Regions from separate parts of the Terrabacter sp. RAF57 genome, predicted to be linked through region 4. Evidence: riboswitches for the same ligand, from Rfam matches in the RefSeq annotation. Region 4 holds a riboswitch; each other region holds the start of a gene.
What was found. A riboswitch is a leader RNA that binds a small molecule or an ion and turns the genes downstream of it on or off. The one in region 4 is predicted to bind S-adenosylmethionine.
Positions count from the first base shown of each region.

Region 1: another riboswitch for S-adenosylmethionine. It lies ahead of AB4Y83_RS15760 (aminotransferase class V-fold PLP-dependent enzyme); the one in region 4 lies ahead of AB4Y83_RS08665 (bifunctional o-acetylhomoserine/o-acetylserine sulfhydrylase).
Region 2: another riboswitch for S-adenosylmethionine. It lies ahead of AB4Y83_RS06630 (putative leader peptide); the one in region 4 lies ahead of AB4Y83_RS08665 (bifunctional o-acetylhomoserine/o-acetylserine sulfhydrylase).
Region 3: another riboswitch for S-adenosylmethionine. It lies ahead of AB4Y83_RS21300 (cysteine dioxygenase); the one in region 4 lies ahead of AB4Y83_RS08665 (bifunctional o-acetylhomoserine/o-acetylserine sulfhydrylase).

Region 1 covers NZ_JBFRDT010000013.1:148,256-155,765, reverse strand. Annotated here, with positions in the region: gene dapA (4-hydroxy-tetrahydrodipicolinate synthase) at 1-574, shown strand, start outside; gene AB4Y83_RS15770 (ribonuclease J) at 641-2,326, shown strand; gene AB4Y83_RS15765 (endonuclease/exonuclease/phosphatase family protein) at 2,328-3,407, shown strand; gene AB4Y83_RS15760 (aminotransferase class V-fold PLP-dependent enzyme) at 3,486-4,883, opposite strand; SAM riboswitch class IV at 4,920-5,045, opposite strand; gene AB4Y83_RS15755 (DNA translocase FtsK 4TM domain-containing protein) at 5,247-7,510, shown strand, end outside.
Region 2 covers NZ_JBFRDT010000003.1:347,020-354,529, reverse strand. Annotated here, with positions in the region: gene AB4Y83_RS06645 (hypothetical protein) at 1-2,601, shown strand, start outside; gene AB4Y83_RS06640 (class I SAM-dependent methyltransferase) at 2,690-3,511, opposite strand; gene rpsA (30S ribosomal protein S1) at 3,684-5,195, shown strand; SAM riboswitch class IV at 5,480-5,592, shown strand; gene AB4Y83_RS06630 (putative leader peptide) at 5,626-5,709, shown strand; gene AB4Y83_RS06625 (amino acid ABC transporter permease) at 5,867-6,946, shown strand; gene AB4Y83_RS06620 (amino acid ABC transporter ATP-binding protein) at 6,943-7,510, shown strand, end outside.
Region 3 covers NZ_JBFRDT010000030.1:536-8,045, forward strand. Annotated here, with positions in the region: gene AB4Y83_RS21275 (phytoene desaturase family protein) at 1-1,446, shown strand, start outside; gene AB4Y83_RS21280 (SRPBCC family protein) at 1,443-1,889, shown strand; gene AB4Y83_RS21285 (hypothetical protein) at 2,030-2,959, shown strand; gene AB4Y83_RS21290 (hypothetical protein) at 2,987-4,276, opposite strand; gene AB4Y83_RS21295 (hypothetical protein) at 4,561-4,791, opposite strand; SAM riboswitch class IV at 4,937-5,049, shown strand; gene AB4Y83_RS21300 (cysteine dioxygenase) at 5,296-5,853, shown strand; gene AB4Y83_RS21305 (LLM class flavin-dependent oxidoreductase) at 5,850-7,076, shown strand; gene AB4Y83_RS21310 (NtaA/DmoA family FMN-dependent monooxygenase) at 7,090-7,510, shown strand, end outside.
Region 4 covers NZ_JBFRDT010000004.1:315,332-322,841, forward strand. Annotated here, with positions in the region: gene AB4Y83_RS08645 (CDP-glycerol glycerophosphotransferase family protein) at 1-1,204, opposite strand, end outside; gene AB4Y83_RS08650 (glycosyltransferase family 2 protein) at 1,267-2,247, opposite strand; gene AB4Y83_RS08655 (acyl-CoA dehydrogenase family protein) at 2,316-3,479, opposite strand; gene AB4Y83_RS08660 (HNH endonuclease signature motif containing protein) at 3,554-5,215, opposite strand; SAM riboswitch class IV at 5,445-5,564, shown strand; gene AB4Y83_RS08665 (bifunctional o-acetylhomoserine/o-acetylserine sulfhydrylase) at 5,655-6,971, shown strand; gene AB4Y83_RS08670 (LD-carboxypeptidase) at 7,025-7,510, shown strand, end outside.

The DNA of each region.
Region 1 (7,510 bases), on a different contig from region 4:
CAAGCCCCCGCAGGCCGGACTCGTCGCCCACTTCACGGCCCTCGCCGACGCGAGCGACCTGCCCGTCATGGTCTACGACATCCCCGGCCGCTCGGGCATCGCCATCGCGCGCGAGACCTACCTGCGCATCGCCGAGCACGACCGCATCGCCGCCGTGAAGGATGCCCGCGGCGACCTCTGGTTCGCGAGCGAGATGATGCAGGAGACGGGCCTCGACTGGTACTCCGGCGACGACGCCATGAACCTCGGCCACTTCATCAACGGCGCCGTCGGCTTCGTCGGCGTCACGTCCCAGGTGGCCCCGGCGGCCTACCGGGAGATGGCCGACGCCGTCGTCGACGGGCGCTGGGACGACGCCCGAGCCGTGCACCGACGCCTCACCCCGATCGTCAACGCCGTCATGAACGTCACCCAGGGCGCCATCATGGCCAAGGCCGGCCTCGCCGAGCAGGGCATCATCGAGTCGACGGCCGTGCGGCTGCCGCTCGTGCCCGCCGACGAGGCGCAGACCGTCCTCGTCCGGGCCGCTCTCGCCGCTCTCGCCGCCACCGCGGCCCACCCGGCGGTCGGATGACCGCCCCGCTGACCTCCGACCGGAGCCCCCGACGGCCCGGTAGCACCACCGAATGACAGGACACCTGTGAGCCACCCCCACCCCGAGCTGACCATGCCGCCCGCCCTCCCCGACAACGGCCTGAGGGTCGTCGCGCTCGGAGGGCTCGGCGAGGTCGGCCGCAACATGGCCGTGCTGGAGACGAAGGGCAAGCTGCTCGTCATCGACTGCGGCGTGCTCTTCCCCGAGGACCACCACCCCGGAGTCGACCTCATCCTGCCGGACTTCACCTACATCGCCGACCGGCTCGACGACATCGAGGCCATCGTCCTCACGCACGGCCACGAGGACCACATCGGCGCCGTGCCGTACCTGCTCAAGCTCAAGGGCGACATCCCGATCATCGGCTCGACCCTGACCCTGGCGCTCGTCGAGGCCAAGCTCAAGGAGCACCGGATCCGTCCGTACTCCATGGCCGTCAAGGAGGGCCAGCGCGAGAAGCTCGGCGTCTTCGACCTCGAGTTCGTCGCGGTCAACCACTCGATCCCCGACGCGCTCGCCGTCTTCGTGCGCACCGAGGCCGGCACGCTGCTGCACACCGGCGACTTCAAGATGGACCAGCTGCCGCTCGACGGCCGCCTCACCGACCTGCGTGCCTTCGCTCGGCTCGGCGAGGAGGGCGTCGACCTCTTCCTCACCGACTCGACGAACGCCGACGTCCCCGGCTTCACGACGCCCGAGCTCGAGATCGCTCCGGCCATCGACAAGGTCTTCCGCCACGCCCAGCGCCGCGTCATCGTCGCCTGCTTCAGCAGCCACGTGCACCGCGTGCAGCAGGTGCTCGACGCCGCGGAGAAGGCCGGCCGCAAGGTCGCCATGGTGGGGCGCTCGATGGTGCGCAACATGGGCATCGCCGCCGAGCTCGGCTACCTCCGGGTGCCCGACGGCATCCTCATCGACATCAAGAAGATCGACAGCCTGCGTGACGACGAGCTCGTCCTCATCTGCACCGGCTCCCAGGGTGAGCCGATGGCGGCCCTCTCGCGGATGGCGAACCGCGAGCACCGCATCGACGTCGGCCCCGGCGACACGGTGCTGCTCGCGAGCAGCCTCATCCCCGGCAACGAGAACGCCGTCTACCGCATCATCAACGGCCTCATGCGCCTCGGCGCCAACGTCGTGCACAAGGGCAATGCCAAGGTGCACGTCTCGGGCCACGCCAGCGCGGGCGAGCTGCTCTACTGCTACAACATCGTCAAGCCGCGCAACGTCCTTCCCGTGCACGGCGAGTGGCGGCACATGTATGCCAACGCCCAGCTCGCCATCGCCTCCGGCGTCCACGAGGACAACGTCGTGCTCGCCGAGGACGGCGTCGTCGTCGACCTCGTCAACGGGGTCGCCGAGGTGACCGGTGTCGTCGAGTGCGGCTACGTCTACGTCGACGGCAGCAGCGTGGGCGGCGCCGACGAGGCGCTGCTCAAGGACCGGCGGATCCTGCGCGACGAGGGTTTCATCACCTGCGTCGTCGTGCTCGACGCGGCCACCGGCAAGATCGCGAGCGGCCCGGAGATCACGGCCCGCGGGTTCGTCGAGGACGACGAGATCTTCCAGCAGGTCATCCCGAAGGTCGAGCGGGCCATCGAGGAGGCCGTCGCCAAGGGTGTCCGCGACGACCAGCAGCTCCAGCAGGTCATCCGGCGCGCGGTCGGCTCGTGGGTCGGTGGCAAGATCCGCCGCCGGCCGATGATCATCCCGGTCGTGCTGCAGGCCTGACGTGACGGTGCAGGAGGCCGCCCGGGGGCACCTCGACAGCGACGACGGCCACGGCGGTCCCTCCGGTCCTCCGGGGGAGCCCGCCGAGTCGTCGACGTGGGAGCCTGCCGGACGTCGTCCCCGCGGGCGCTGGGTCGACGTCGTCATCGGCGTCGTCCTGCTCGGGCTCGTCGCCGTCGGGGCGCTGCGCTGGTACGACTCGACGGCATACGTCGTCGTCGTGCTCCAGACGGCAGGGCCCTTCGTCGTCATCGGCCTGGGCCTGCTCGCCGTGGCGACGCTCGTGCTGCGGCGGTGGTGGATGCTCGTCCCCGTCGTCGTCGCGCTCGTCGTGGCGGCGACGGTCGCCGCGCCGGCCTTCCGAGCCACCTCCTCGCCGAAGGCCGACCGAGACCTCACGGTCATGTCGGCCAACGTCTGGATCGGGGCGGCCAACGCCGGCCAGCTCATGGATGCCGTGCGCTTCCACTCCGTCGACGTCCTCGTGCTCACCGAGGCGACACCCGCGATCCTGCGGCGACTCGACGCCGAAGGGGCAGCCGACTACTTCAGCCAGCGGGAGGGCGTCGCCCGGGCCAGCACCTACACGGGGACGATGGTCCTGTCGCGCTACCCGCTCTCGGTGCGCAGCCTCGGCACCGACCCAGCGCTCGAGGGCACCCGGAGCGTCCAGCCCGAGGTCGACGTGACCGTGCCCAACGGCACGGTGCGTCTCAAGGTCGCCCATCCCACGGCGCCCTTGCGCGGTGACACCGTCGAGTGGCGCGCGGGCCTGCGGGCGCTCCAGTCGTGGAAGCAGCGTCTCGACGGCGACGAGCTCCTCGTCATGGCCGGCGACTTCAACGCCGGCTTCGGCCACCCCGGCTTCCGCGACCTCGCCGCGGGCCTCGACGACGCGCAGCGCATCGACGGGCAGGGCTGGGTGCGCACCTGGCCCTTCGCGGGCAACCGGCTTCCGGCCTTCGTCCAGCTCGACCACCTGCTGAGCCGCGGCCTCACGGTCGTCGAGGCCGGGCAGGTGGCTCTCAACCGGGCCGACCACGCCGCGGTCTGGGCGAGCTACGCCCTGCCGGCGCGCTGACCCGACCCTGAGCGTTCGAGCGCACCGACCGCGCCGGCGCACCGGCGCACGGACCTGCTCAGCGGCGTACGCCCGCGCTCACCAGGGTCGCTCGACCTCGACGTCGCGCGGGTCGGTGCCCTCGAGCGCCCATCCGGTCTCGGTGAGCGTCCACTCCGCGTCGGTGCCGTGCTCGACGAGCCCCGCGACGGCCGCGACGAGACGCTCGACGCCCTCGAGCGTGCTGCCGAGGCCGATGCTGGCGCGGACCGCGGTGGCGGAACGCTCGCCCCACGGGTCCTCGAGGAGCTCGTCGACGAGCAGGTGGGCGCAGAACTTGCCGTCCCGCACGCCGATGCCGTGCTCGACGGAGAGGACCTGCGAGACGAGCGAGGAGTCCCAGCCGTCGATGGTGAAGGCGACGACGCCGACCCGGTCGCTGTCGTCACCGAAGATCGAGAGGACCTCGACGCCCGCGACGTCGTCGAGTCCGGCGCGGAGCCGCTCGAGGAGGCGGGTCTCGTGCTCCTCGATGGCCTCGCGGTGCCGGCGGATCGTCGAGCAGGCCGCGGCGAGGGCGATGGCGCCGATGACGTTGGGGCTGCCGCCCTCGTGGCGCGCCGGCCCGGTCGCCCACGTGGTGCCGTCCTCGGTCACCGAGCGCGTCGCGCCGCCACCGAGCAGGTAGGGGTTGCCGGCGTCGAGCCAGTCGGAGCGCCCGGCGAGGACGCCCGCGCCGTAGGGGGCGTACGTCTTGTGCCCCGAGAACGCGACGTAGTCGGCGTCCCACGCGGCGAGGTCGATGGTGCGGTGCGCCGAGAGCTGGGCCGCATCGACGGCGATCCGGGCGCCGTGCTCGTGCGCCAGGGTGGCGAAGCGCTCGACCGGCCAGACCTCTCCCGTCACGTTCGAGGCGGCCGCGACGACGACGAGGCGGTGGCGCGACGGGTGGTCGGTCAGCGCCTCCTCGAGCAGGGCGTGCGCGTCCTCGACGGTCTGCGGGACGGGGAGGCGCACGGTGCGGAAGCGGCCCCAGGGCAGCAGGGTCGAGTGGTGCTCGGTGCCGAAGACGAAGACCGTCGTGCGGCTCGGCAGCGCCTTGCTCAGCAGGGCCCACGAGTCGGTCGTCGTCCGGGTGAAGATGACGGAGTCGCCCTCACGCGCGCCGACGAAGGCGGCGACCTCGGCGCGGGCCTGCTCGTACCACGCGCTCGTCAGCCGCGAGGCGAACCCGGCGCCGCGGTGCACGGACGAGTAGGTCTCGAGCGCGCGGTCGACCGCGGCCTGGACCGTCTCGAGCGCCGGCGTCGAGGCCGCGTGGTCGAGGTTGGCGTATGCCGTGTCGCCGTGGAGCGTGGGCACGCGCAGTCCCGCGCCGACGACGGTGGGCAGCGTGCGCGCCTCGGGCACGACGTGCAGGGCGCGGGTGCGCACGACGGGTGCGGGGGAGCCGCCACAGAGGGAGGCCGCTGGGTGCGTCGAGGGAAGGACCGACATGGGAGTGCTCCTGGGTCATGGGACCCACCCGGTGCAGGTCCGCGCTTGCCGACCTCGATCACACGTTCAGACCGAGGATGGCCTGGTCGTCACCCGGAGCACCCCACCGCGGAGGAGGGTTGCTGGCCAGCGAGCCGGGGCTTGTCACTGGCACTCATGACCTGCGCACGACGATAAAGGGGTCGGTCGCCGGCTGTCCACCGCCCGGTCCCCGGGTGTCGCGATCTGAGACGCCGACCCCGCCGGGGCCCTCGCGGGACGACGGCGGGCGCGGCCACGGCATACGGCGGCCGCGTCCGACTGGTCAGCCCTGTTGCGCGTGTGACGCGTGAGTTCAGCGGTGCGTTGACGTACGGTGCGAGCATGGCGTCACGTCCGTCCACCAACCAGCGCTCGAGCTCCGCCGCGGCCACCCGTGCCAAGGGGTCCGCGGGCAGCGCCTCGTCACGCCCTCCCGCAGCCCGGGGCGGCCGGCCCGCGCAGCGCAAGCCAGCGGCCCGCAAGCCCGCCGCCAAGACCGCGTCCAAGGCGCGGGGCGGAGGCCTCCCCTTCCCGCTCGGCGCGATGCGCAACACGTGGATGGGCGTCTCGCACATGGCCGGGGGAGCGGTGCGCCGCGTCGGCCACAGCGCCGCCGACCTCGAGCCGGAGCACCGCCGCGACGGTATCGGCTTCGCGCTCATCGCGCTCGCCGTCGTCGTCGCCGCCCGTGAGTGGTGGGGCGTCTCCGGCACCTTCGGCCAGGTGGTGCACGCCGTCTTCGCCGGCACCTTCGGCCGCGTCGCCTACGCCGTCCCGCTCGTGCTGCTCGCCCTCGGCCTGCGCATGCTGCGCGCCCCCCAGGACGACGCCGCGACCAACCGCGTCGTCGTCGGCACCATCGCCCTGACCTTCGCCGCGTGCGGTCTGTCGCACCTTGCCGACGGCATCCCCAACCCGCCCGACGGCGCCGACGGCATGCGTGCCGCCGGCGGCATCCTCGGCTTCCTCGCCTCGAGCCCGCTCGCGGCGGCCGTCTCGACCTACGGGGCGCTCGTCCTGCTCGTCCTGCTCGGTCTCTTCGGCCTGCTCGTCATCACGGCGACGCCGGTCAACATGATCCCGACCCGCCTGCGCCAGCTGCGCGCCCTGGTCATCGACCGCGACCACGTCGACGAGCAGCCCGACGAGGCTCTCGACGCCCCTGCCGCAGCGGTGAAGCGCGCACGCCGCAAGGCCGTCGACCTCGCCGACCGCGACGGCGACGAGGCGTTCCGCCAGGCCGCGCAGAAGGCCCTCGAGGACGAGGCGACCACGCAGCTGCGACCGGGCGAGAAGCGCCCGACCCCTCCCGGTCTGCTCGCCCCGCGTCCCGGCGGCGAGAAGGGGGTCGAGAAGGTCATCGACGCCACCGACCCCAAGACGCTCGGGGCGCCCGACACGAGCAAGGTCGGACCCAAGGCCGAGCTCATCCCGCCGCCCATGTCCGACCTGCCGGCTCGCGTCGAGCAGCTCAGTCTCGGCGGCGACATCACCTACCAGCTGCCCGACCACGCGATGCTGACGCCGGGGCCGCCGCACAAGACGCGCAGCGAGACCAACGACCGCGTCGTCGAGTCGCTGACCAACGTCTTCGACCAGTTCGACATCGACGCTGCCGTCACAGGGTTCACCCGCGGCCCGACGGTCACGCGCTACGAGGTCGAGCTCGGCTCGGGCACCAAGGTCGAGCGCGTCACCGCCCTCTCCAAGAACATCGCGTATGCCGTCGCCTCGGCTGACGTGCGCATCCTCAGCCCCATCCCGGGCAAGTCCGCGATCGGCATCGAGATCCCGAACCTCGACCGCGAGAACGTGTCCCTCGGCGACGTGCTGCGCAGCAACACGGCCCGCACCAACGAGCACCCGATGGTCATGGGTGTCGGCAAGGACGTCGAGGGCGCCTACGTCATCGCCAACCTCGCGAAGATGCCGCACCTGCTCGTCGCGGGCGCCACCGGCTCGGGCAAGTCGAGCTTCGTCAACTCGATGATCACCTCGATCCTCATGCGCTCGACGCCCGAGGAGGTCCGGATGATCCTCGTCGACCCGAAGCGCGTCGAGCTGACGGCCTACGAAGGCATCCCGCACCTCATCACGCCGATCATCACCAACCCCAAGAAGGCCGCCGAGGCCCTCGCGTGGGTCGTCAAGGAGATGGACCAGCGCTACGACGACCTCGCGGCGTTCGGCTTCAAGCACGTCGACGACTTCAACAAGGCGGTCCGCGCCGGCAAGGTCAAGCCGCTGCCCGGCTCGGAGCGCCAGATCACGACCTACCCCTACCTCCTCGTCGTTGTCGACGAGCTCGCCGACCTCATGATGGTCGCCCCGCGCGACGTCGAGGAGTCGGTCGTGCGCATCACCCAGCTCGCCCGTGCCGCCGGCATCCACCTCGTCCTCGCGACGCAGCGTCCGTCGGTCGACGTCGTCACGGGCCTCATCAAGGCCAACGTCCCCTCGCGCATGGCGTTCGCGACGTCCTCGCTCGCGGACTCCCGCGTCGTGCTCGACCAGCCCGGCGCCGAGAAGCTCATCGGCCAGGGTGACGCGCTCTTCCTGCCGATGGGCGCGAGCAAGCCGATGCGTGTCCAGGGCGCGTGGGTCAA
Region 2 (7,510 bases), on a different contig from region 4:
GGGGACGGCTCGGTCCAGGTCTCCAACACCGAGACGGTGCAGGCCTACCTCGACGCGACGGGCAAGGTGGACGTCGCCCGCGTCTACGAGCAGGTGGCCATGAAGGGCCGCGGCACCGTCGACCTGCAGAACCCCATCGAGACCCAGGGCCTGCGCAACCTCGACGGCTTCAGCGGGTTCGACGTCAAGGACGGCGTCATGGTCGGCAGCTACGACGTCGACGGCGAGCAGCAGCTGCGGACCGTCAGCGACTTCACGAGGAAGCTGCCCCTAGAGGTCCAGGCGATGTACACCCTGGACGGGCAGCCGGTCCAGCCCGGTGACCTCCTCGGCCGCAGCGGCCGTCTCGAGGTGCGCTACACGGTCAAGAACGTCACGGGCTCCTCCCAGGTCGTCACCTTCGACGACGGGACGGGCAAGCAGGCGTCGGCCACGGAGGACGTCGTCATCCCCATGGTGGGCTCGCTCACCACGACGCTGCCGGGCACCTTCACGAACGTCAGCTCGAAGGAGGCCAACCTCGCCGGTGACGGCCGTGGCGGCACGAAGCTCACGTTCACGATGACCTTGTTCGGACCCATCGGGACCCCGACCGCGACGTTCGGCTACGCCGCCGACATCGTCGACGGGACGCTGCCCAAGGCCTCCGTCTCGGCCCTACCGGTCAGCCCTCTCGACAGCCCGTCCTTCAAGGGAGGCGCCGAGAGCTACAAGGGCGGTGCGGCCACGGGTGCCACCCTGACCGCCGGTGCCACCGAGATCGACGCGAACCTCCTCAAGCTGCGCGACGGCGCGGGCACGCTCCTCGCGGGGCTGATCCAGCTGCGCGATGGTGCCAAGAAGCTCGACGCGGGGATGGGCGCACAGGCGCTGCCCGGCTCGCGCGAGCTCGCCACAGGCGCGGGCCAGCTCAAGGACGGCACGTCCAAGCTGCGCTCGGGAGCGGGCGACGCGAAGGCAGGCTCGGCCAAGCTGGCCGACGGGGCGACCCAGGTCGCGGACGGCAACCAGCAGCTTGACGCGGGCGCGCAGAAGCTGAGCGGTGGCGCCTCCCAGGTGGACGACGGAGCCGGTCAGGTTGCCGGTGGTCTGCACCTCGTCGGCGAGAACGCGCCGGCCCTGCTGGATGGCCTCGCGCAGGTGGCCGACGGTCTCGACCAGGTCGATGCCGGCCTCACCCAGCTCTACGACGGCGTCGGCGGGCTGCCGGACCAGGCGAAGCCGCTGCACGCGGGCATCGCGAAGCTGCGCGCCGGGCTGGGTGACAAGGGCCGGACCGGAACCCTCATCGACGGTGTCGACCAGATCCGCGGTGGCTTGGCCGAGGCCACCAAGGACGGCGGGAGCCTCGACCAGCTCAAGGGCGGGGTCGACCAGTCCAAGGGTGGGGTCGACCAGTCCAAGGGTGGGGTCGACCAGTCCAAGGGCGGGGTCGACCAGGTCCGAGCCGGCCTCCAGGACGCCCTGAAGCCGGGCGGCGGCATCGACCAGCTGGACGGTGGAGTGGCGATTGCCAAGACCACCGACTGTGGCGCGGTGTGCAAGGAGATCCTCGGCCAGGTGCAGGCAGGAATCGGAGACCTTCGGACGAAGACGACGGCCGCGTCCGGCGGGCTCGGCTCGGTATCGGACGGTCTGGGTCAGGTCTCCGGTGGCCTCGGTCAGGTGTCGACGGGCCTCGGCCAGGTGTCGGGTGGTCTGGGTCTGCTCAAGGGCAAGCTGAGCGACGCGGCCCTCGGTCTCGCGAAGGTCGAGTGCGGCCTGAGCAGCACGACGCTCAAGGGGATCTGTGACCCCAAGGTGCCCGGCCTGCTCGAGGGCGTCGACCTCGTCGACGCCGGCGTGTCGACGCTCGTCGACGGGGTGGTCACCAAGATCCAGGGCGGCATCGGCAGCCCGACCGACACGGCCAAGAACAAGACGCTGCGTGGGGGTGTCAACGACCTCCAGTACGGCGTGGACCTCCTCGGTCTCGGTGGCCTCGACCTGCTCGATGCCATCGACCAGCTCACGGTCGGGGCCGACCAGGTGCACGGGGGCACGTCCCAGGTGGCCCAGGGTGCGAAGGACCTCGGCGCGGGCGCCTCGAAGCTCGCCGACGGATCGAGCCAGGTCGCCACGGGTGCGGGCCAGCTCGATGCCGGCGTCGGCAAGCTCGCGGACGGCGCGGGGCAGCTCGACGACGGTGCGGGCAAGCTCAGCGACGGTGCCGGCCAGCTCTCCGACGGTCTCGCCGACGCGGCGGACGGAACTAGCCAGCTCGCGGCCGGTCTGACCGACGCGGCGGCCGGTGCGCCCCAGCTCAAGGACGGCGCGCAGCGTCTCTCCGACGAGGGCACGAAGAAGCTCGTCGCTGCCGGCAAGGCCACGGCCGCCGACTACGGCGAGAAGTACGCCCTCATCGAGGTCGGTGCCCAGCGCGCCAAGGCCGAGGGGATGGCCTACGGCGCGCCCACAGGCGCCATGGGCGCCACGGCGTACTCGTATGAGCTCGCCGGTGTCGACGGGCAGGGCTCGGCGAACCTGGGTCGGGCCGCTGGCGCGGCCGCTGTGTTCGGTCTCGCCGGTGGCCCGGTTCTGCTGCGCCGCCGCTTCCTCTGACGGCACAGTGTGACAGCGGCGGCCACGGATCCCTCGGGTCCGTGGCCGTCGTCGTGCGTCGCGGCGCCGTCGTCGCGGGCCGAAGCCGTCAGGCAGGCTTGCGGCAGATGAAGATCGCCGTGCCGGGGATGACGCGTCCGCGCAGGGGAGACCATCCGCCCCACGGCTCCTCGTGGCCCTCCGGCCACTCGGGCTCGACGAGGTCGACGAGGACGAGCCCGGCGGCCGTGACCTCCCGCACCCGGTCGCCCACCGTGCGGTGGTGCTCGACGTAGGTCGCGTGGCCCTCGTCGTCCTGCTCGACGTAGGGCGTGCGGTCGAAGTAGGAGTGGCGCGCCGTCAGCCCGGCCGGCCCCGGGTCGTCGGGGAAGGCCCACCGCACCGGGTGGGTCGTCGAGAAGACGAAGCGCCCACCGGGGTGCAGCACGCGGGCGGCCTCCGCCATGACGACGTCGGAGTCCGCGACGAAGGGCACGACGCCGTATGCCGTGAAGACGGTGTCGAAGGACGCGTCGGCGAAGGGGAGGGCGCGTCCGTCGCACTGGGCGAACGGCACGCGGGTGACCGCGTCGGGGCTGTCGCCGAGCGCCGCGTTGACGGCCACGCCGGTCGCGACCATGCCGGCCGACAGGTCGGTGGCCACGACGGTCGCGCCGTGGGCCGCGAGCCAGCGGGAGCACTGCCCCGAGCCGGCGCCGATCTCGAGCACGACCTGGCCGGCCGGGTCGCCGAGCAGCCGCGCCTCCTCCTCGCGCAACCGCTCCGGCCCCCAGACGAAGTCCGTGTCGCCGAGGAACGACCCGTGCTCGACGTAGTACGACGCCGCCTCGCCGTCCCACCACGTGCGGTTCGCGGCGGCCGTCTCGTCCGGGGGAGCGGGACGACGGGTGGCCTCGGTGGGTGTGCTCACGGCATACGTGCTCTCTTTTGACCGGCTGGTGACAGCGCGGATAGGATTGCCGAGCACATCCGTGTGCGCACGATCAATGTTGCACCTGTCCACAAGGCATCGAGGCGCAGGCCGTCAGGCCCACCGCCCCGAGGTCCCCAATCTAACTGTCCACAATCGGAGTTCCTACTACATGACTGCCAACACGGTCGAGAAGACCGCGCCTGAGATCGCCATCAACGACATCGGCTCTCAGGAAGACATCCTTGCGGCGATCGACGCCACCATCAAGGACTTCAACGACGGCGACATCGTCGAGGGTCGCATCGTCAAGGTCGACCGGGACGAGGTCCTGCTCGACATCGGCTACAAGACCGAGGGCGTCATCCCCTCGCGCGAGCTGTCCATCAAGCACGACGTCGACCCGGGCGAGATCGTCAAGGTCGGTGACGAGGTCGAGGCCCTCGTCCTCCAGAAGGAGGACAAGGAAGGCCGTCTGATCCTGTCCAAGAAGCGTGCGCAGTACGAGCGCGCCTGGGGCACGATCGAGAAGGTCAAGGAGGAGGACGGCGTCGTCACCGGCACCGTCATCGAGGTCGTCAAGGGTGGTCTCATCCTCGACATCGGCCTCCGCGGCTTCCTGCCCGCCTCGCTCGTCGAGATGCGTCGTGTCCGCGACCTCCAGCCGTACGTCGGCAAGGAGATCGAGGCCAAGATCATCGAGCTCGACAAGAACCGCAACAACGTGGTCCTGTCGCGCCGTGCCTGGCTCGAGCAGACGCAGTCCGAGGTGCGCACGACGTTCCTCAAGGAGCTCCAGAAGGGCCAGGTCCGTTCGGGCGTCGTGTCCTCCATCGTCAACTTCGGTGCGTTCGTGGACCTCGGCGGCGTCGACGGTCTCGTCCACGTCTCGGAGCTGTCGTGGAAGCACATCGACCACCCGTCCGAGGTCGTCGAGGTCGGCACCGAGGTCACCGTCGAGGTGCTCGACGTCGACATGGACCGTGAGCGTGTCTCCCTGTCGCTGAAGGCGACGCAGGAGGACCCGTGGCAGCACTTCGCTCGCACGCACGCCATCGGCCAGGTCGTCCCCGGCAAGGTCACCAAGCTCGTCCCCTTCGGTGCGTTCGTGCGCGTCGAGGACGGCATCGAGGGCCTCGTCCACATCTCCGAGCTGGCCGAGCGCCACGTGGAGCTGCCGGAGCAGGTCGTCAACGTCGGCGACGAGATCTTCGTCAAGGTCATCGACATCGACCTCGAGCGTCGCCGCATCTCGCTGTCGCTCAAGCAGGCCAACGACCAGGCCGTCGCGGCGTCGGAGTTCGACCCGACCCTCTACGGCATGGCCGCCGAGTACGACGAGCAGGGCAACTACAAGTACCCCGAGGGCTTCGACCCGGAGACGAACGAGTGGCTCGAGGGCTTCGACGCCCAGCGCGAGAAGTGGGAGCGTCAGTACGCCGACGCCCACGCTCGCTGGGAGTCCCACAAGGCCCAGGTCGACGCCGCGACGAAGGCCGACGCCGAGGCTGCGGCCAACGCCGGCTCCGCGACGTCGTACTCGTCCGCGACCGGTGACGTCGCCGAGGCCGGCGACGCCGACCGCGGCGAGCGCGCCCCGCGCAACGCCCCGGCCCCGGTCGAGGGCACGCTGGCTTCGGACGAGGCGCTCGCTGCGCTTCGCGAGAAGCTGACGGGCAACTGACGCCAGTCACTGCTCGGAGCGACACGCTCTGAAAGAGCCCCGGACCCCTGTGGTCCGGGGCTCTTTCGCGTCCTGCGTCTCAGGATGCAAGAAGGCTCAGGACTCATTTCCGACTGAATCACTAGGAATTCCGAGTTGCGTAGGAGCGTCGTTGCCCGCGGATTGCCTTGCGGCACAGACAAACCGGCGTTGCTGCGCGTGGTGGAAGAGCCTGTCGCACTGAGGAGAAAGCACGCATTTCGACGATTGACGGGCTGCCCAGCGCCTTCGTAGTGTCGTCGACAGGTCAAGAGTTCCAGCGTCAAGCCCCGGCTCGCTGGACAGCAACCCTCCACCGCGGCGGGGTGCTCCGGGTGAGGACCAGGCCGTCGCCAGCAGGCGACGGCAAGCGCGGACTCGAAGTGGTCGGGTCCAGGACCGAGGAGCCGACATGGCGCGCACGACGAGCACCCACCTCGTGCTCCGCCGCCACGTCGACCTGCTCCGCGTGTCCAGCGCGCTCTGTCGTCCCTGACGACGTCCTGGCCGCCGAGACCTCGGCCGGCCGGTCGGCGCCCGGCCCAGCGGTGACCCCGTGGGGCTCGGACGCCAGCACGCACCCCCGCGGCCGCCGCCGCGCCCTGCCACCCGTCCGGTGACGGGTGCCCGAGCCATCCCTCCAGGAGCCTCACGTGCCATCCCTCTCCACGGTCCGGCGCTCAGCGCCGCCGACCACCACGTCGTCATCGTCGTCCTCGCCGCCTTCGCCGGCCGAGCCCACGGCGGGAGCGTCGACGTCCGCCCTCTCGGCCGCCCCGGCGCCGGCAACCCACTCGGTCCCGCCGTCCGGAGGCGGGCCGGTCCTCACCGTCGTCCCGCGGCGCAACCCGTGGACATGGGTCGGCGTCGCCGGCGTCGGACTGCTCGTGGCGATGTTCGTCAACGGCCTCGTCACCAACCCCGGCTGGGACTGGGCGACCTTCGGTCGCTACTTCGCCACCGAAACCGTCATTCGGGCTCTCGGCACGACGATCCAGCTCACCGTCCTCGGGACCGTGGCCGGCTTCGCCCTGGGGCTCGTCCTCGCGGCCATGCGACTGTCGTCCAACGCGTTCCTGCGGACCGTCGCGTGGGCCTACATCTGGGCGTTCCGGTCGATCCCGCTCATCGTCCAGCTGCTCTTCTGGTTCAACATCGCCTACCTCTACCAGACGATCAGCGTCGGGCTGCCGTTCGGGCCGTCCTTCGGCAGCGTCGAGACCAACGACCTCTTCGGGGCCCTGGGCGCCGCGGTGCTCGGGCTCGCCCTGCACCAGGCGGCCTACGCGGCCGAGATCATCCGCGGCGGCATCCTCTCCGTCGACGAGGGGCAACGCGAGGCGGCCTCGGCGCTCGGCATCCCGCGGCGCCGCCAGTTCGCGAGGATCGTCCTGCCGCAGGCGATGCGCTCGATCCTGCCCAACGCCGCCAACGAGGTGATCAGCCTCTTCAAGGGCACCTCGATCGTCTCCGTGCTCGCGATCCCGGAGCTCTTCTACCAGGTGCAGGTGATCTACGGCCGCAACTCCCGCGTCGTGCCGCTGCTCCTCGTGGCGACGGTCTGGTACATCATCCTCACGACGCTCCTGTCGATCGGGCAGTACTACGTCGAGCGGCACTTCGCCCGTGGCAGTGCCCGGTCGCTGCCCCCCACACCGCTCCAGCGGCTCCGGGCCCGGTGGGCCGGCATCGCGACCCAGGCAGCGCGTCGTCCCGAGGAGGTCGCCCGATGACCGCCGCCGTCGACCTCCGCGGTGTGACGAAGTCGTTCGGGGCCCACCGGGTGCTCGACGACGTCGACCTCGAGCTGGCGGAGGGCACCGTCACGGTCGTCCTGGGACCGTCGGGGTCGGGCAAGTCCACGCTGCTGCGCACCATCAACCACCTGGAGAAGATCGACCGGGGTCAGGTGCGGGTCAACGGGACGCTCATCGGCTACCGGCAGGTGGGTAACCGTCTCCACGAGCTGCCCGAGCGCGACATCCTGCGCCAGCGCAGCCGCATCGGCTTCGTCTTCCAGCAGTTCAACCTCTTCCCGCACCTCACCGTCCTCGAGAACGTCGTCGAGGCGCCGGTGTCGGCGCAGCGCCGCAAGCGCTCCGAGGTCGAGGTCGAGGCCAGGACGCTGCTGGAGCGAGTCGGGCTGGCGGACAAGGCGGCTGCCTACCCGCGCCAGCTCTCCGGTGGTCAGCAGCAGCGGGTCGCCATCGCCCGAGCCCTCGCGCTGCAGCCCGACGTCATCCTCTTCGACGAGCCGACGTCGGCTCTCGACCCCGAGCTCGTCGGCGAGGTCCTCG
Region 3 (7,510 bases), on a different contig from region 4:
CACGTGCACGACACCTTCAGCTCCTTCTACCCCCTGGCCGCTGCGTCGCCGACGATCCGCGGGCTCAGTCTCGAGGAGCACGGGCTCGAGTGGTCGCACGCCCCGTCCGTCCTCGGCCACTCCTTCGGTGACGGCCGGTGGGGGGTGCTGCACCGGGACCGGGCGGCCACCGCCTCGGCGCTCGACGAGGACGCACCCGGCGACGGCGAGGCGTGGCTGGCCCTCTGCGAGACGTGGGACCGCGTTGGCGACGACGTGCTGCGTGGACTCCTCAGCCCCTTCCCACCCGTGCGCGGTGGTGCCGGCCTGGCCCGTCAGGTGCTCCGACCGGGCGGCCTGGAGCTGCTGCGCGAGATGACGATGCCGGCCCGCAGCCTGACGGAGCGGCTCTTCCGCGGGGAGGCGGCACGGATGCTCGTGGCCGGCAACGCCGGACACGCCGACATCGGTCTCGAGTCGCCGGGTTCGGCGGCCATGGGCCTGCTCCTCGCGTTGCTGGGCCAGTCCGTCGGCTTCCCCGTCCCACGCGGCGGGGCCGGCCGCCTGGCGGCGGCCATGGTGGGTCGGCTCGAGTCGCAGGGAGGCGAGCTCTGCCTCGGCGAGCGAGCCGAGGGCGTACGCGTTCAGGGCGGTCGCGCGGTCGCGGTGCGGACCGCGTCACGCGAGATCCACGTACGCCGCGCCGTCCTCGCCGACGTGTCGGCGCCCGCCCTCTACGGGGGACTCGTGCCGTGGGGTGTCCTGCCGCCACGACTGCGCCACCGGATGGCGCGATTCGAATGGGACCCCTCCACCGTCAAGGTCGACTGGGCGCTCGACCGACCGGTCCCGTGGCAGGGCGCACCTGCTGCGGCTCCCGGCACGGTCCACGTCGCGGACTCGATGGACGAGATGACGCTCACCGGGGGACAGGTGGCTGCCGGGCTCGTGCCCGACAAGCCCTTCCTCCTCGTCGGCCAGATGGGCGTCGCCGATGCCTCGAGAGTGCCGACCGGGGGAGAGGCTCTCTGGGCGTACACCCATGTGCCCCAACGGGTTCGGGGTGACGCGGCAGCCGGCCGGCCGACGGTCCGCGAGGTGCGCGGCACGTGGGACGAGGGTGACCTCGAGGCGATGGCCGAACGCATCGAGCAGCGCATCGAGGATCGGGCACCCGGGTTCCGTGACCGCATCACGGCGAGACGAGTCCTCGGTCCGCGCGAGCTCGAGGCCCGGGACGCCAACCTCGTCGGGGGAGCCATCAACGGCGGCACTGCGGGACTCCAGCAGCAGCTCGTCTTCCGGCCCGTCGCCGGCTCCGGTCGTGCCGAGACGCCGGTCCAGGGCCTCTACCTCGCGTCCGCCTCGGCCCATCCCGGCGGCGGCGTCCACGGTGCCTGTGGCGCGAATGCCGCACGGGCTGCCCTGTGGCACCACAAGATCCAACTGCCCTGGAGGCGCACATGAGCACCACGACACGGACCGTCCACGGCACACCGGAGGCGGTCTTCGACGTCCTCGCCGACGGGTGGAGCTACAGCCAGTGGGTCGTCGGCGCCTCCCGCGTGCGCGACGTGACTCCCGGCTGGCCGGCACCGGAGACGCACATCCACCACTCCGTCGGCGCCTGGCCGCTCCTCATCGACGACACGACGACCGTGCGGCGCTGTGAGCGGCCAGACCTGCTCGAGCTGACGGTGCGTGCGTGGCCGTCCGGTGAGGGCGTCGTTCGGATCACCTGCCGCGCGAGCGGGGCCGACACCGAGGTGACGATGGAGGAGGACGCGACGAAGGGGCCCGGGCTGCTCGTCCCGAAGCCGGTGCGCGACGTGCTGCTCGACCGCCGCAACCGGGAGGCGCTCCGGCGCCTGGCGATCCTCGTCGAGCGCGCCCAGCCGGACCCTGCCTGACGGTTCGGGTGGGTTCGGCGTGGGGGGGCCAGAGGGTGTTTTGCGAAACTTGCGGCAATCTTGCGAAACGCCTGCGCGAGTCTTGAGCAATCCGGACAATTCGGAGGGCTGGTCCCCGCCCTTCGTCACGGAGCTCTCACATGTTCAGCACCCCTCGTGCCCGCGCCACCCGCCTCGTCGCCGCGGCTCTCGCGCTGGCGGGCTCGGCTGCCGCGCTGGTCGCCCTGGCTCCGGGTGCCGCGGCAGCGCCCCGGGCCGGGACGGTGACCGCCGTCGCGTCCGCGGCGAAGGACACTCGGGCCATGTGGGTGTGGGACACGAGCACCCCCGCGGCCACCGTCGACCTCGCCGTGAGCGCCGGCATCGACCAGCTCTTCGTCGCCGTCCCGCCGAACCTCGCCACCTCGAGCCAGCTGCCGAACATCAAGGCGCTGAGCGACCGGGCCCGCGCTGCCGGCATCCGGGTGGATGCGCTCGGGGGCGACCCCGGCTGGGTCGACAACCCGACGTGGGTCGTCACCTACTGGCTCAAGCCGGCCAAGAGCTCGGGCCTCTTCACGGGCATCCACGTCGACGTCGAGCCCTACTCGACCTCCGCCTGGGGCACCGACCAGGCCACCGTCGTCAGCACGTACCTCGCGCTGCTCGACAAGCTCAAGGCCAACGCCGGCACGTACCCCATCGAGGCCGACATCCCCTTCTGGTTCAACACGATCCACGCCGTCGCCTCCACGGGGGCGGCCTCGACCCTCGACCGCGAGATCATGAAGCGCACGGCCGGCGTCACGGTGATGTCCTACCGCAACACCGCGGCCGGCACGGACGGGACGCTCGACGTCGCGACCCCCGCGCTCGCCGCCGGCGCCGCGCTCGGCAAGCCCGTGCGCCTCGGCCAGGAGACGAACTACCTCGGCGCGACGGCCGTCGACACGAAGCAGACGTTCTACGGCTGGACCCGCACCGCGATGGAGGCGCAGCTGGCCCAGGTGAACGCCGGCGCGAGCGCCTCTGCGACGTACGCCGGGCTGGCGATCCACGACGCCACCGGGTATGCCGCGATGGCCCCCTGACCGGGACCGGAGCAGGAGCGCGACGGCTCAGCCGCCACCGATCCGGCCGGCGATGATGCTCGTGATGATGACCGACGTGATCGTCACGGTCGAGAAGCCGGCGACGATCATCTTGGGCAGGATCTCGTTCTCGATCGCGGCCACCTCCTCGGGGGTCTCTCCGGCTCCCTTGGCGGCCTCCTGGGACAGGATCATCGTGCCCGGGAAGCCGTAGAGCGAGGTGAGCCCGATCGCGACGGACATCGACACGCTGTAGCCGAGCAGCTTGCCGACGAGAGCCGAGAAGCCCGCGATCCCGACGATCCCGAAGGCGAAGGCGATGAGCAGCGGCACGGCCAGCGCTGAAACGTCGCTGGGCTTCACCGTCGCCAGGGGTCCGAAGACGAGGATCATGATGGCGATCATCATGAGACCGAAGGCGTCGATGCCCGACAGGACCGACGGCTTGAAGATCCCCGTCGTGCGCAGGCCGATGCCGAAGAGCAGGGCCACGACGAACGTGTTGAGGATGCCGTCGGTGACGTTGTTGATGCCCAGACTGATGAGCACGACCACCCCGACGATGAAGAGGGTGCCGGCCGTCGTGCGGAGGGCGGCGGGCAGCTTCGTCTCCGGGACGGGCTCGGCGGGTGGCGTGGCGTCGCCCCCGCTGCTGCCGGCGTCGCCCTTGCTGCCGCCGCCATCGCCCCCGCTGCTGGCGGCGGCGGCCCCCGCGGCCACCACCGGCGCCAGCGTGCCCGCTCGGTACTCCTCCTTGAGCCGGGCGGCCTCGCGGCGCAGGATGATCGAGGTGAGCGGGAAGCCGATGAGCCCCTGGAGCGCGGCGATGAGGACGGGGAAGACGGCGATGCTCGTCAGGCCGACGCCGAGGGCCGCCTCCTGGACGATGAGGACCGAGATGGTGCCGCCGCTCAAGGCGCCGGTGCCGGCGATCACGAAGTCGAGAGCCTGCGCATAGCCGTCGGCCGCGGAGCCCGAGATCCGGGGCCCGAAGATGAATCCGGCCAGCAGCAGGGCAAGTCCGATGCCGATGACGGTGGCGATGCCGACGAGCAGCGTCTTCCACTGCTTCTTGAAGTCGTCGAGGCTGATCATGGTGCCGAGGTGGACGATGACGAAGCCGACGACGACACCGGCGAGCGCGAGCAGGCTCGAGCTCGCGAGGAGGTCCTCGGGGAAGATGTCGGTGAGGAAGCCGATGAAGAAGATGATCGAGGCGACGAAGAGCGAGGACAGCAGCGACTTCGTCTTCTTCGCGACGAGGTCGCTGACGGTCCAGACGAGCATGACGATGACGAACGCGAGCACCGGGTTCACAGCGGCCTCATCTTCCTCGTGGGCGGGCTGGTCGTCTCCCGATCGTGCCGGGGGAGCCGGGCGTGCCGATTCCCCCTCCGTGGGTGATCGGCACCGATCTGGTGACCCCGTCAGCCCTGCTGCCAGGCAGGGTCGCAGGAGAGCTCGACGTTGATCCAGGTGGCCACGGTCAGGCGGTGCAGCCGCTCGGTGAGGGCCGTCCGCAGCCGGTCGATGTCGGCGACGTCCCACTCGCCGGGTGAGACGACGTGTCGACCTCCACGTAGAGACGCCCCCGGTCCTCGTCATCCGCACGACCGGTTCCACGAGGCCCATCCCGGCGCACAGCTCGGTGACGGCCTCACGGGCCGGTTGCTCGATCTCGGGGGAGGCCTCATCTCGAGCAGCTCGCGCAGCATGGTCCGGACGAAGCCGACCGGGGCCGGGAGCACCATGAGTGACAGGACGATGACGAGCACCGGGTCGACGAGTGCTGACGCGGTGTCCTTGACGTCACCAGCGGGCAGCAGCGTCACGACGAGGAACCCGGCGAGGATCGCCGCTCTAGACGCCGCCCTTGCCCCGCCGAGGCCACGGACCCGACGGTCCGCGGCCTCGGCGGCATCTCAGGGAGTGGTCGCCCAGCTATCCCTACCAAATCAGTATGTTATCGTCTCTGCAGGTCATGAGTCCCAGCGACAAGCCCCGGCTTGCTGGGCGGCAACCCTCCTCCGCGGCGGGGTGCCCCGGGTGAGGACCAGGCGTCGTCCTCCCGCTCGACGCAAGCGCGGGCTCGACGAGGGCCCCACGGACACAAGGGTTCCCATGACGCACACCACCGAACGCCGATCCCGCGGCCACGCCCTGTGGGCTCACCGCCGCCGGCACGTCGACCTCTCCCGGGTGAGCAGCGCCCTCTGTCGGGACTGACGACCAGACGACCGCATGCGCAGCGTCGGCGGCCCGACTGGGCCCGGCTGTGGCGTGCGGCGTCCCCGTAGTCCGTCTCGACCCACCCTCACACCTTCAGGAGCCTTGCCATGCCTCTGCGCACCCGCCCCGACCGGACCACCACCCTCACCACGCTCTCTGCGCCCGGCACCGGGACGCCATCGACGTTCGCACCACGGATCGCCGTCAACCTCGCGGAGACGGCTCGGCGCCTCGCGGGCGACCGTGCCCTCTGGGCCGGCCTCGTCGACTTCGACCCGATCAGCCGCTACTACGCCCGGATCGCCGCCGAGCCCGACCACGAGGCCTGGCTGCTCACCTGGCTCCCCGGCCAGGGGACGGAGTGGCACGACCACGGGCAGTGCGCCGGCTCGTTCGTCGTCCTGCAAGGACAGCTGAGCGAGCGCGTCGCCGATCTGGACGGTCCCGACCGGACCCCGCAGGTCGGTGAGGACGTCGGCCGTCTACGGGCCGGCCAGCAGCGCACGTTCGGACGTCGCTACGTGCACCACGTGAGCAACGAGGGCCCGGACCCGGCGGTGAGCCTGCACGTGTACTCCCCGCGCCTCACCGAGATGACGACGTACGCGCTCACCGGCAGGAGCCTCAGTCCCATCGAGCTGCAGCAGAAGGGAGTCGACTGGTGACTGGCCTCACTCCGAACGCCGCGCAGATCCACCTCGCCGTCGCCCTCGACGGTGCGGGATGGCACCCGGCAGCGTGGCGCGAGAAGGGCGCGCGGCCGGACGACCTCCTCACCGCCCGCTACTGGGCCGACCTCACCTCCACGGCGGAGCGGGGCCTGCTCGACTTCGTGACGATCGAGGACAGTCTCGATCTCCAGTCGGTGGACCCCTTCTCCGACGACGTCGACACGCGCACCGACCAGGTGCGCGGGCGGCTCGACGCGCTCCTCGTCGCAGCCACGGTCGCCCCCCTGACGCGACACGTCGGCCTCGTCCCGACCGTCACGACGAGCCACACCGAGCCGTTCCACGTCTCCAAGGCCGTCGCCACCCTCGACCACGTGAGCCACGGTCGTGCCGGCTGGCGGGTGCAGGTGGGTGGCACACCCGGCGAGACCGGCAACGTCGGTCGTCGCACCCTCCCCGCGATCCGACGGGACTTCGCGTCCACCCCCGAGGGCCGCGCTGCCGTGCGCGATCGCTTCGACGAGGCTGCCGACCACGTCGAGGTCGTCCGGCGGCTCTGGGACAGCTGGGAGGACGACGCCGAGATCCGCGACGTCACGACCGGGCGCTTCGTCGACCGGGACCGGCTGCACCACGTCGACTTCGAGGGCCGGCACTTCAGCGTCCGCGGCCCGTCGATCACCCCGCGACCGCCACAGGGGCAGCCCGTCGTCACCGCCCTGGCGCACCAGACGACTCCGTACGAGCTGGCGGCCCGGTCGGCGGACGTCGTCTTCGTGACGCCGCACGACGACGAGCAGGCCGCGAGCATCCTCGGCGAGGTCCGAGGAGCAGAGGCGCGGGTCGGGCGCGACACCCATCCCCTCACGGTCTTCGCCGACCTCGTCGTGGTCCTGGGGAGCACGACAGAGATCGCCCGGACCCGGCGACGCCGGCTCGACGAGGCCGCGGGGTCGCCCTTCAGGTCGGACGCCCACGTCTTCACCGGCACCGCTGCCGACCTCGCGTCGCTCCTGCTCCGTTGGCACGACGCCGGCTACGACGGCTTCCGGCTGCGTCCGGCCGTCGTCGTCGACGACCTCGTCGCCGTCGTGGACGAGCTCGTGCCCGCGCTCCAGCGCGCTGGGGCCTTCCGGACGGCATACGACCCCGGCACGCTGCGCAAGCGCCTCGGCCTGCCCGTCGCCGTGAACCGCTACGCCGCCGCGTCGGCGTGAGAAGGGAGCTCCCATGACGCAGCACCGCAAGCAGGTCATCCTCGGCGCCCACTTCCCGGGGGTCAACAACACGACGGTGTGGAGCGACCCTGCCTCGGGTAGCCACATCGACCTGTCGTCGTTCACCCACTTCGCGCAGACGGCCGAGCGCGGCCGGTTCGACTTCCTCTTCCTCGCGGAGGGGCTGCGGCTGCGCGAGCAACGCGGTCGGATCCACGACCTCGACGTCGTCGGCCGGCCCGACACGTTCACCGTCCTCGCCGCGCTGGCTGCGGTGACGCAGCACCTCGGTCTCGCCGGCACGATCAACACGACGTTCAACGAGCCCTACGAGGTCGCGCGCCAGTTCGCGACCCTCGACCACCTGTCCGGAGGACGCGCCGCGTGGAACGTCGTCACGAGCTCCGACGCCTTCACGGGTGAGAACTTCCGGC
Region 4 (7,510 bases):
TCCGGGTGAGCCGTGCCTCGATGAGATCGGTCGAGGCGCGCACGAACCGCTGCGTCGCTGCGCCGGGGCTCGTGTCGCCGAAGTAGTGCCGCACGACCCCGGCCCGGGAGTCATCGGACGCCGACATCGCGTCGTCGAGGATGCCGATGATCTCGCGGGCGCGGTCGACCTCGACCATCGGCACGCTCGTGTTGAGCCGGGTCGGCTCGACGTCGGCGCGCGGGTTCGCGGGACGCGTCAGCACGAGCGGCTTGCCGGTGGCGAGCCAGTCGAGGGCCACGGCCGAGATGTCGGTGATGCACGCGTCGAGCCGGGCCAGGTGCCAGCCGAACGCCGTCTCCGTGTCGACGAGGTGTCCGGCCGCGGGGTCGGCGTGGTTGGCCTCCGCGACGAGGCGGGCCAGGTGCGTCGACGCCGTGCCGTATGCCGGGTCGAACGTCCCCGAGCGCGGGTGCGGTCGGTAGACGATCCGGAACCGGCGGTCGGCGAGCAGGCTGGTCAGCAGCGCCGCGCCGTGGGTCGCGATGGAGCCGTAGGCCATGCTCTGGCGGTCGCCCTCCCAGGTGGGGGCGTAGAGGATCATGGTGCGCCCGTCGTCGGGCAGCTGCGGCGCCTCGTAGGTGACGTCCGCCTGCGGCCGACCGATCTCGACCGCTCGCGTGGCGACGTCGAACTCGACGAGTGCACCGCTGAGGCGCTCGGCGGCGGCCGGTCCCGCGATGAAGACCCGGTCGTAGGCCTTGAGCTGGTTGGAGGCCATGTAGGACTTGTCGCTCTCGCCGTGGCTCACGAACACGTGGGCCGGCTCGGCGAAGCGCAACATCTGGAAGTTGCGGACGTTCTGGTTGACGTAGAGGACGAGACCGATCTCGTGGGCCGCCATGAACGCCTCGATGTCGGTGACACGAGGTCCGTGCAGGACCGGGAGCGGGCACTCGTCGAGGAGCAGGCTCGTCGTCTCGGGCATGCGCGAGATGACGACGACGGGCTGCGTCCTGGCCAGCTCCTGGAGGGGGGCGTACCACTGCCGGATCTGGTAGAGGTTGACCGGTTCGTCGGAGAAGTAGACGGCGCAGCGGAACGGGGCGTCGGTGCCGCGCTCGAGGCCCGAGCGCTCCATCCGCGCGGAGAGCTTGCGCTTGGCCATCTGGCGGCGGACGGCCTGCTGGCCCAGCTGAACCAGCAGCTTCGCGTTGTCGAGCACGATCGACGTCCCTTTCCGATGAGGTGTCGTGTGAGGAGAGGTCGGGCGGGGTCGCCCGCGGATCAGCGCTTGAGGCTGCTCGGGCTCGTCAGGAACCCTATGCCCCACGACCAGTGCATCGTCGCGAGGACGACGGGCGTCGCGGCCCGGGTCGCCGCCGACTCGCCCCTGCTGATGGCGAGTCCGCCGGCCGTCACGCCCGCGGCGTACGCCGCCGGGACGATCCAGGCGGGCGGCCACACGAAACCGGCGATCGTGGCCACCGTCGTGACGCCGACCATCGTCGGCGGTGCGAGGTAGCGCGGGTTGATGGTCCCCTCGTGGTGCCTCGCGACGACCCGGCGCCACCGTCCGTAGTGGAAGTACTGCTTGGCGAGGGCCTGGACGGATGCGCGGGGGCGGTAGGTGACCTTGAGGTCGGGCGTGAACCACACCTTGCCGCCCGTCTCGCGGATGCGGTGGTTCATCTCCCAGTCCTGCGCGCGGGCGAAGTGCGGGTCGTAGCCGCCCACTCGCTCGAGCGCCGCGCGACGGAAGACACCGAGGTAGACGGTGTCGGCATCGCCGGGCTCGCCGCCGGTGTGGAAGCGGGCGCTCCCGACGCCGAGCGGACTGCGCATCGCGGCGGCCACCGCGCGCTCGAAGGCCGACGTGCCCTGGGCGTCCATGATCCCGCCCACGTTGTCGGCGCCGACCCGCAGCAGCTCGGCAACCGCGACGCTGATGTAGTCGTCGGGGATCTCCGCGTGACCGTCGACGCGGACGATGACCGCGCCGGTGCTGGCGCCGATGGCGGCGTTGAGCCCGTCGGGCGTGCGCCCACTCGGGTTGGCCACGACGTGCACGCGGGCATCCGCGGCCGCGAGGTCGGCGGCGACCTCGTCGGTGCGGTCCGTCGAGGGCCCGAGCGCGAGGACGATCTCGAGCGGTCCGGAGTAGTCCTGCGCGAGGATCATCGCGACGGCGTCGCGAAGGTGCCTCGCCTCGTTGAGGATCGGCATGATGACGCTGACCGAGGGCTGGGGGTCAGGAGTCAGGTCCACAGGCGTCCTTCTCGTCGTCGGGTGTCATGGCGCGATGGCCCGGCCTCCCCGCGCGAGCGGCGCCCAGCCTACTTGAGGACGTGACGGGCCATGACCAGGCGCTGGACCTGGTTGGTGCCCTCGTAGATCTGGGTGATCTTCGCGTCACGCATCATCCGCTCGAGCGGGAAGTCGCTCGTGTAGCCCGCCCCGCCGAGCAGCTGCACGGCGTCGGTCGTGATCTTCATCGCGACGTCCGAGGCGTAGCACTTGGCGGCCGCACCGAAGAAGGTGAGGTCCTTGTCGCCGCGCTCGGACTTGGCGGCCGCGACGTAGACCATCTGGCGGGCGGCCTCGAGCTCCATCGCCATGTCGGCAAGCATGAACTGGATGCCCTGGAAGTCGGCGATGCGCGTGCCGAACTGCTTGCGGTCCTTGATGTAGGCCACCGCCTGGTCGAGGGCGCCCTGGGCGATGCCGACGGCCTGGGCGCCGATGGTGACGCGCGTGTGGTCGAGCGTGCGCAGGGCGATCTTGAGGCCGTCGCCGACCTCACCGACGACGCGGTCGCCGGGGATCCGGACGTTGTCGAAGATCAGCTCGCGCGTGGGGCTGCCCTTGATGCCGAGCTTGCGCTCCTTCGCGCCGAAGGTGAAGCCCGGGTCGGACTTCTCGACGACGAAGGCCGTGACGTTGCCGCCGCGAGGTCCGTCGGGGTCGGTGACGGCAAGCACCGTGTAGTACTCCGACACACCGGCGTTCGTGATCCACGACTTCTGGCCGCTCAGCACCCAGCCGTCGCCGTCCTGGCGGGCCCGGCACTTCATCGACGCGGTGTCGGAGCCGGCCTCGCGCTCGGACAGACCGTAGGAGAAGGTCGTCTCGCCCTTGGCGAGGGGCGGCAGGTAACGGGCCTTGACGTCGTCGTTGGCGGCGAGGATGAGCGGGAGCGAGCCCAGCTTGTTGACGGCCGGGATGAGGGACGCGGAGGCGTCGACCCGGGCGACCTCCTCGATGACGATGCACGTCGCGAGGGCGTCGGCACCGACGCCGTCGTACTCCTCGGGCACGTGCGGAGCGAAGAAGTCGGAGGCGACGAGGGCGTCGTGCGCCTCCTGGGGATAGCGCGCCTCCTCGTCGACGACGGCGGCGTACGGGGCGATCTTGTCCTCGGCGACCGCGCGGACGGCCTCCCTCAGGGCCTCGTGGTCCTCGCTGGTCCGGAACAGGTCGAAGTCGGCATTCGTGCTCACGAATCGTCATCCTACTCGCGAGTTCGGTTTAGTAGGACGTCCTAGTGATTCACGCCACGGCGCCGTCGACAGCATCAGAACGGTGGTGGGTCGCCGTCCGTCCCGAGCATGCTCGGCCGGCTCTTCGGATCCGGTGGGTCCGGTGGATCCGGTGGATCCAGCGGGGCGATGCCGGCGCGCCAGTTCTTGGGGTGGGTGGTGTAGGTGCGGCCGGTGAGGGTGGTCCAGGTGAGGCCGTCGTGGGGGGTCGGGGTGGAGGTCCAGATGCCGTCGGTCTTGAGGTTGTGGTGGAGGCGGTGTTTGGCGTGGAGGTTGCCGACGCTGGTGGGTCCGGTGGGCCAGGGGGTCTCGTGGTCGAGGTCGCAGCGGGTGGCCGGGACGTGGCAGTCGGGTCCGCGGCAGACTCCGTCGACGGCCTGGACGTGCTCGACCATGGCGCGCGTCGGGCGGTAGCTGTGGGTCGGGCTGGACAGGGCGTGGCCGGTGGGCAGGTCGACGGGCAGGGTGGCCCAGACGGATCCGGGGCGGGTGATGATCTCGCGGGCGTGGGTGGCGGTGACCCAGCCGTGGCCGGGGAGCTCGCAGGCGGTGTCGGCCTCGCCGGTGGCGACCTCGAACGGGACGACGATCCACGCCAGCGCCGCCGCCTCACCCGAGATGGTCCCGGGCATGGCTCCGGATGCCGTGCTGGACGCGGTTCCGGACGCGGTTCCGGACGCCTCCCGGGGCGCCACGTCGACGGCGGGTCCGGGCGCGGCAGGGAGTGCTGCCCCGGGGTGGCCCGGTCGGTGCAGCAGGGCGTCGGTGGCGAGGTCGGCGCGGAGCTGGTCGAGGCTGCGGGCATCGCCCGCGCCGCGCAGCCCCCGGGCGGTGGTGTCGAGGCGGTCCATGACGGCAGCGACGCTCGCGGCGTCGGTGGTCACGGTGAGCCAGCCCATCCCGTCGTCGGTGAGCCGGCCGAACACCCCGCGCCGGGCCCTGGCGTGCGCGTGCCGTTCCTGGGCGCCGCGGGCATCGACCGACGCGACCGCGCGTCGCAGGCGGGCGGTGAAGGTCCGTTGCGGGACGGGCTGCCCGTCCCGGGACGGGGCGAGCACCGCCTGCGCGACCGACGTGACGTCCGCGTCCGGGAGCTGGGCGGTGTCGGAGACGACCTGCAGCGCCCGGTGCAGCGACAACCGACCGGCGCGCAGCGCACCGAGGACGACCCGGTGCCGGCGGGGTGCGGTGGCCAGCGCCAGCCGGCGGGCGACCTCCCCGGCGCCGACCCCGGTCGCGAGGGCGATCTCCTCGGTGACGACCCGCTCGGGCGAGACCCGCGCGGACACCCGGGCGGCGGCCCCGGCCGGGAGGGCGTCGACCTGTTGGGCCTCGATGCCGGCCAGCGCGCCGTACGCGGCGAGCAGGTCGGCCTCGAGGCGCGCCTTGGCGACCTCGAGCGCCTCGATCTCGGCCAGCACCCGCTCCCCGGCCCGCGCCAACCCCTCCAACGCCACCGCTGCAGCCGCACGCTCACCGGCCACCACCCGGGCAGCATCACCGGCGCGCCCCGTCCCGCAGGCCACCGCAGCACCGGGAACGCAGGTGAGTGCGGCATCCGCGCGCCAGCGCTCCAGCACCGGTCCCAGCGACCGGGACAGCCGGCCACGATCGCCCGTCCACGCGACCCGCAGAGTCGTCCAGCGCCCACCCGCCGGCACACCGGAGGACTCCACCGGTGACGGCGTGTACGGCACGGTGAGCCTCCTCTCGGTGATCCTTCGATGCATCAAGCAGAACAGGTGTTCGAGCGACTTTCAAGAGTTAGGGCACCCCCTGTGGACAACGAACTCGTCTGCCCTGCAAGCCATCCCGTCCGGTTCGACCCCGCCCTGGGCCGGTCGGGAGCGTGCGTCGGAAAGTGCCCGTCCACGATGAGGACACGCCCTCCCACCTGGCGGACACGCATACGTACACTCGCCGGTAGGTCATGAGCGCCAGCGACAAGCCCCGGCTCGCTGGCCGGCAACCCTCCAACCGCGGTGGGGTGCCCCGGGTGAAGACCTGGCCCGTCGACGCCACCCGGCGCTCGGGCAAGCGCGGAGAGCCTCTCTCCCGCACCGACCCGTCGGTGCACGGGGGCCCGGTGACACGGGACCCGGTCAGCGACACGACCCAGGAAGAGCAGGACGACCGATGACCGAGCCCAACTGGTCCTTCGAGACCAAGCAGATCCACGCCGGCCAGGCCCCCGACAGTGCCACGGGAGCCCGCGCGCTGCCGATCTACCAGACGACGAGCTACGTCTTCAACGACACCGACCACGCCGCGAACCTCTTCGGGCTCAAGGAGTTCGGCAACATCTACACCCGTCTGATGAACCCGACGACCGACGTCGTCGAGCAGCGGATCGCGGCACTCGAGGGGGGCGTCGGCGCCCTCCTCGTGGCCTCGGGCCAGGCCGCCGAGACGCTCGCCGTGCTCAACATCGCCGAGGCCGGAGACCACGTCGTCGTCTCCCCCAGCCTCTACGGCGGCACCTTCAACCTCTTCAAGCACACGCTGCCGAAGTTCGGCATCGAGGTCGGCTTCGTCGAGGACCCGACGTCGATCGACTCGTGGCGGGCGGCGATCCGGCCCAACACGAAGCTCCTCTTCGGCGAGACCATCGCCAACCCCAAGAGCGAGATCCTCGACATCGAGGCCGTCGCGGCCCTCGCGCACGAGCACGGCGTCCCGCTCGTCGTCGACAACACCGTCGCGACGCCCTACCTCATCCGCCCGATCGAATGGGGCGCCGACATCGTCGTGCACTCGGCGACGAAGTACCTCGGCGGCCACGGGACCTCGATCGCGGGTGTCATCGTCGACTCGGGCAACTTCGACTTCGGCGCGGACCCCGAGAAGTTCCCCAACTACAACACGCCCGAGGAGAGCTACCACGGGCTCGTGTTCGCCCGTGACCTCGGCGTGGGCAGCCCCCTCGGCGCCAACCTCGCGTTCATCCTCAAGGCGCGGGTGCAGCTGCTGCGAGACCTCGGTCCAGCCGCCTCGCCCTTCAACGCGTTCCTCATCGCCCAGGGCATCGAGACGCTGTCGCTGCGCATCGAGCGTCACCTCGAGAACGCGCACCGGGTCGCCGCCTACCTCCAGGGCCACGACCAGGTTGAGAAGGTCGTGTGGGCGTCCTTGCCCGACAGCCCGTTCCACGCCCTCGCCGAGAAGTACACGCCGCGCGGCGCGGGGGCCGTGCTCTCGTTCGAGATCGAGGGCGGGCTCGAGGCCGGCAAGAAGTTCGTCGAGGCGCTGACTCTCCACAGCCACGTCGCCAACATCGGCGACGTGCGCTCGCTCGTCATCCACCCCGCCTCCACGACGCACTCGCAGGGTCCCGACGAGGACCGCCTCGCCGCCGGCGTGACGCCCGGGCTCGTGCGCCTCTCGGTGGGCATCGAGCACATCGACGACATCGTCGCGGACCTCGAGCAGGGCTTCACGGCCGCCAAGGCCTGACATCGCCCGACACCGGGCTGAAGCGGATCGGCGTGGCTGGCACGATGGCAGCCATGCCGATCCGCTACCCCGCCCCGCTGCGCCCCGGCGACCGGATCGGCGTGACCTCGCCGAGCTCCGGCGTCTCCGACGCCCTCTGGGGGCGGTTCGCGTATGCCGTCCAGTGCCTCCGTGACCGCGGCTTCGAGGTCGTCGTGGGCGAGCTCAACCACGCGCCCACCCACGTGAGCGGGCCGCGCAGGGCGCGCGCCGACGAGCTCATGTCGATGCTGCTCGACCCGAGCACCCGGGCGGTCGTGCCGCCGTGGGGCGGCGAGACGGGCATCGACCTGCTCGACCTGCTCGACCTCGATGCGGTCTCGGCGGCCGAGCCGACCTGGTGCGTCGGCTTCTCCGACACGTCGACGTGGCTGACCCCGCTCACCCTGACCACCGGCATCGCGACGATCCACGGGCAGAACCTCATGGACACCCCGTTCGCCGTGCCGGACGGCATACTCCACTGGGTCGACGTCGCCTCCGCCGCCGTGGGTGACGAG